Linked DNA regions of Starkeya sp. ORNL1. The protein of the gene in region 1 interacts with the protein of each later gene in a pairwise test. Links are inferred from orthologs where the notes say so. Each region holds a gene or a part of one and is shown in the gene's direction. Other genes may lie near its edges.

Evidence for each region.
Region 2: the proteins of clpS (region 1) and dps interact in binary tests that used the Escherichia coli proteins (3 or more experiments, as listed by UniProt). The link is inferred for Starkeya sp. ORNL1 from one-to-one orthologs.

The regions. Positions count from the first base shown.
Region 1 is NZ_CP048834.1:893,026-895,774, reverse strand. Bases 3-2,745 are described here. They hold clpS (ATP-dependent Clp protease adapter ClpS), read left to right. Parts: upstream 3-1,077; coding sequence 1,078-1,413; downstream 1,414-2,745. Other genes in these bases: clpA (ATP-dependent Clp protease ATP-binding subunit ClpA), read left to right, coding at 1,445-2,745; G3545_RS04305 (TadE/TadG family type IV pilus assembly protein), read right to left, coding at 3-773. Also shown: more of G3545_RS04305, read right to left, coding at 1-2; more of clpA, read left to right, coding at 2,746-2,749. UniProt on the Escherichia coli protein: Involved in the modulation of the specificity of the ClpAP-mediated ATP-dependent protein degradation.
Region 2 is NZ_CP048834.1:146,235-149,102, reverse strand. The notes cover bases 5-2,866. They hold dps (DNA starvation/stationary phase protection protein Dps), read left to right. Parts: upstream 5-1,108; coding sequence 1,109-1,624; downstream 1,625-2,866. Other genes in these bases: G3545_RS00670 (MarR family transcriptional regulator), read left to right, coding at 2,078-2,650; G3545_RS00680 (fumarylacetoacetate hydrolase family protein), read left to right, coding at 164-868; G3545_RS00685 (ABC transporter permease subunit), read left to right, coding at 5-164. In the rest of the region: more of G3545_RS00685, read left to right, coding at 1-4.

The DNA.
Region 1 (2,749 bases):
TCCGGCCGGCTCTCCACGCACCCCGCCCAGGTGACGCTTTGCGAGACCTTGGCGTCGATCTTGCTGAACAGGTCGAAGCGCTTGACGTTCGCGGTGCCGTTGAAGATCTCCTTGGCGATCGGCGAGGCGCCGTTCTTGTCGATCCAGCTGGCGGTCTTGTAGTCGGTCTTGTCCACCGGCAGCCGTACCGTGCTGGAGAACGGCACCAGGGCGATCTTTACCGTGCTGTCATCCGTCGCCTGGGTGGCGAGCGTATCGACCAGCGAGTTCGCCGCGGTCTTCAGATTGGTCAGCTTGTTGCCGTCCATTGACCCTGTGTTGTCGAGCACCAGCACCACCTCGACCTTGCCATTGCCCCAGGAGGCAGTAGCCGAAGCGCCGATCTCCATGTTGGCATGGCTGGCATTGCTGCTGATGAGGTCGAGCACGCGCACGACGGTGGTCGGATAATTCGCGGTCGCGGTGACATCGAGCCGGCCCTTCGAGGGCACGACATCGATCTTGAAATCGTTCGCCGCGCTGTTCGGCATATAGGCCGTGACGAAGGCCTCCGCCTTGGTCTTGAGGTCGGCCGCCGAGGTGTTCTGCGGCAGCTTGGCCAGCGAGATCGCGGCGGCGTCGACGGCGTTCTGCAGGTCGGTGCGCTCGCGCACTGCGAAGGCATAGTCGAGCGCCATCCCCGCTGCTGCGAAGAGCGGCACGGCAAGGATGCCAAACAGGATGGCGACATTGCCCGACCTGTCGGCGCGGAATTTCAAAAGGGCGGAACGCATCGACCGTCAGTGCTCCTCGCGGCGCCAACGGGCAGCGCCAGGGTCGCGGGCACCATGGCGGGAAGCCGTTACCGAAGCCTGACTTTGATTGGTGAAACCCGGTCATACCTAAAAATAGATGCGAATTTCAAAATATCGCACGTGATAGCGGAAACGCCCTGCGTCGGTTTCGCATTAAGCCATCGACGCACTGGCGGAGGAGGTGTGGGCTACATATTATATTCGCAATCGAACCCGGCACTCCTGCCGGGCAGCCTTCAGAGACAGCATGCCACCGGCCGAACCGCCACCACATCGACCCTTCATGATGGCCGACGACGAGCGTCGTCGGCGGGGTGGCGACGCGCCCGGAACGGCGGTCATCACCCGCACCAAGCCGCAGGTGAAGCGACCGAGCCTGTACCGGGTGCTTCTGCTCAACGACGACTACACGCCAATGGAGTTCGTCGTTCACGTTCTGGAGAATTTCTTCAGCAAAAACCGGGAGGAGGCGACCCGCATCATGCTGCATGTGCATCAGCATGGCGTCGGGGAGTGCGGTGTCTTCACCTACGAAGTGGCCGAGACCAAGGTCACCCAGGTGATGGACTTCGCACGCAAGCACCAGCATCCTCTGCAATGCGTCATGGAGAAGAAGTGACGCACGGCAGCGACTAAAGAAAGAGGTCCCGATGCCCACCTTCTCCCGCAGCCTCGAGCAGTCGCTTCACCGGGCCTTGGCGCTCGCTAATGAGCGCCACCACGAGTACGCGACGCTGGAGCATCTGCTGCTGTCCCTGGTCGACGACCAGGACGCCGCCGCGGTGATGCGTGCGTGCAATGTCGATCTCGAAAAGCTGCGCCGCAACCTCGTCGAATATATCGACACCGAGCTCGACAATCTGGTGCAGGACGCCGGCGACGATTCCAAGCCGACGGCCGGTTTCCAGCGCGTGATCCAGCGCGCCGTGATCCATGTCCAGTCGTCCGGCCGCGAGGAAGTGACCGGCGCCAATGTGCTCGTCGCGATTTTCGCCGAGCGCGAGAGCCATGCGGCCTATTTCCTGCAAGAGCAGGACATGACCCGCTACGACGCGGTCAACTACATCAGCCACGGCATCGCCAAGCGCGCCGGCATGTCGGACAGCCGCCCCGTGCGCGGAGCCGAAGAGGAGACCGAGACGAAGACCGGGGAGGACACCAAGAAGAAGGCGGATGCGCTCGACGCCTATTGCGTGAACCTCAACAAGAAGGCACGCGACGGCAAGATCGATCCGCTGATTGGCCGCGACAGCGAGATCCAGCGCACCATCCAGATATTGTGCCGCCGCTCGAAGAATAATCCGCTGTTCGTCGGCGACCCCGGCGTCGGCAAGACCGCGATTGCCGAAGGGCTCGCTCGCCGCATCGTGAACGGCGAGGTGCCGGACGTGCTGCGCACCGCGACGGTGTTCGCCCTCGACATGGGCGCGCTGCTCGCCGGCACGCGCTATCGCGGCGATTTCGAAGAGCGCCTCAAGCAGGTGGTCAAGGAAATCGAGGCGTATCCCAACGCCATCATGTTCATCGACGAGATCCATACCGTGATCGGCGCCGGTGCCACCTCCGGCGGCGCCATGGATGCGTCGAACCTCTTGAAGCCCGCGCTGGCCTCCGGCACGCTGCGCTGCATCGGCTCGACCACCTATAAGGAATACCGCCAGTATTTCGAGAAGGACCGGGCACTGGTCCGCCGCTTCCAGAAGATCGACGTGCCGGAGCCGACCGTGCCCGACACCATCGAGATACTGAAGGGGCTGAAGCCGTACTTCGAGGATTATCACCGGCTGCGCTACACCAACGACGCCATCAAGGCGGCGGTGGAGCTCTCCGCGCGCTACATCCACGACCGCAAGCTGCCGGACAAGGCGATCGATATCATCGACGAGAGCGGCGCCGCGCAGATGCTGCTCCCCGAGGGTCGTCGCAAGAAGACCATCGGCGTGAAGGAGATCGAG
Region 2 (2,868 bases), 750 kb from region 1 along the record:
TCGCCATCATCGGCTATGGCGAGTTGTTTGAACTTTTTTCGCGCAATTTCGACATGGACAACTTCTGGGCGCTGACGATCATCCTATTCGCCTTTGCGATGCTGGTCTCCGCGCTCATCGAGAACATCGAGAAACGAGTGGAATATTACGCAGGAGTCCGCTGATGAACGCGCCTACCGACAACTCCGCCTATGTGATCGCGCCGCCGGCGATCCCGACCCTGCCCGTGGTCGGCACCGACAAGCTGTTTCCGATCCACCGCATCTATTGCGTCGGCCGCAATTATGCGGAGCACGCCATCGAGATGGGGCATGATCCGAACAAGGAGCCGCCCTTCTTCTTCCAGAAGAACCCGGACAATGTGATCACCACCGGCCAGTTCCCCTATCCCGACAAGTCCTCCGACGTGCATTTCGAGATCGAGATGCTGGTGGCGCTGTCGAAGGGTGGCGTCAACATCCCGGTCGAGCAGGCGCTGGACCATGTCTATGGCTACGGCATCGGTCTCGACATGACCCGCCGCGACCTGCAGGGCGAGGCCAAGAAGCTCGGCCGCCCGTGGGAAGTCGGCAAGGCGTTCGAGGCCTCCGCCCCCTGCTCCGGCCTGATCCCGGCCAGCGAGATCGGCCATCCCGCCGCTGGCAAGGTGTGGCTCAAGGTCAACGGCGAACTGCGCCAGCAAGGCGACCTCAACCAGATGATCTGGAAGGTGCCGGAGATGATCTCCTATCTGTCCGGCCTGTTCGAGCTGAAGGCCGGCGACGTCATCATGTCCGGCACGCCGGCGGGCGTCGGCGCCATCGTGCGCGGCGACCACATGGAGGGCGCCGTGGACGGCGTCGCCACCCTCGACGTGCGCGTGGTCTGATCCACGCGGCGTCGGTCCACAGCAGGCTCTCAACGGGCTTCAATGCGTGCGGCGGCCGGCACCCCGGCCGCCGTTCTTGCGCGTAGGCACGCTATTCTTCCTGCGACATCCCGCGCGACGGCAACCCGCACCATTCGCCGGCCGCCGGCTTGACGCTCGCGCGCCGCGCCCGATCTATCATCCGCAGCCATTTACCTATCCGGCATCGCGTGATCGCCTGTAGCGTGAGCGCGTGCCAAACTGCGCAACACGGCTTCGGAGAGATCAATGCGCCAGCACGCCACCGTCAACGACGTCCCCTCGAACGCGAAGAACGTCGCGATCGAACTGCTCAACGCCAACCTTGCCAGCGCCATCGACCTCGCGCTTGCCACCAAGCAGGCGCACTGGAATCTCAAGGGTCCGCAATTCATCGCCGTGCACGAGATGCTCGACGGTTTCCGCACCGATCTCGACGAGCACGTCGACACCATGGCGGAGCGCGTCGTCCAGCTCGGCGGCACTGCGATCGGCACGACCCAGTCCGTGGGCCAGGCGACCAAGCTCGCCGCCTATCCCACTGACATCTATAAGGTGAAGGATCACCTCACTGCACTCATCGAGCGTTATGGCGCGGTTGCAAATGCGGTGCGCCACGCCATCGACGAGTCCGCGGAAGCGGGTGACGCGACCACGTCGGACATCTTCACCGCAGCCTCGCGGACCCTCGACAAGTCACTCTGGTTCCTCGAGGCGCACCTTCAGGAAGCAAGCTGACCGAGAACCGCGTTTCGCGGGCTTTCGCCGGCCGCCTGTCATGAAGATGATAGTTGCGATCCGAATCATAATGCATCCTGCCAGTGGCCGCTCACGTGCAGTGTTGCAAGCTGCGGTCGCCTTTGTGCCATGATTTCCCGGTGAAATGCCCGCGGTTTTGCTACGAATCCCTGCCGCCGGTACTCTGCCGGCGGCAGACTTGGCGGAGTATCCTTACGTAAGGCGCTGCATATCCTTCGGGAATAACGGGAAGCCTCCAATTTGCCACTGAATTCTCATGAATACGACACTATTGATACAACGCTATTGCCTTCTTCGAGGACTTACTGAAATATCCTGCCGACGGTCGGCTAGAAGTTGAAAGAAATCGCCGTCTTCAAGAGTCGAGCAGGTTATGCGAAAGCTAATAATAATTCGAGAATCGAACCAATGCGGAACGAAGGACGGTAACGGATGGTGCGCAAACTCGCGGAAATCGACGACGACATCGCGCCTTCGGCAAATCCCTCGTGGGCCCAGCTCTCGGCCGTTCCCATGCGCATGAACGATGCTGACACGGATGTCGCGACCGTTACGCACCTGGAGATTGCCCGGGTCATTGAACGGGCTCACCGCCGCTTCCTCGACCTGCTGCGGATGGAACTGACACGCCTCGGCACCGACGACATCAGCCCCTCGCAGGTCATGCTGCTGTTCACCATCGGCAGCGACGAACTCTCGGTGCGCGACCTGCTCGAGCGTGGCCACTATCTCGGCTCCAACGCCTCCTACAATCTCAAGCAGCTTGTCGACTCCGGCTATGTCGATCGTTCCGCCTCGCCTCGCGACCGGCGCTCGGCGCGGCTGCGGCTGACGGACAAGGCGAATCAGCTTTGCGAGGCGATTCGCACCGTGCATGACAACTTCCACCGGCAGACTGTGCGCGACGAGGGCGAGGCGCAGGAGCTGGTGACGGCGTACAACGTGCTGCGCCGTCTTGAAATCCTGTGGACAAGCTCGCTGCGCTACGGCGGCGAGACCAACTGAACAGGCGCCATTCGCGCCAGTCTTTATGCCCGGGCGAGCCCCGGGCAACGCGGCAACGCTGCCATACGGCTTGAGCTTTGTTTCGCTCGCCGTGCTTGCTTCGACAAACTACAGCGACCTCATCCTGAGGTGCCCGGCATTAGCCGGGCCTCGAAGGATGCTCGCTATCGACGGTGGTGCGCTGCTTGAGCATCCTTCGAGGCTCGCAGCGCTCGCAC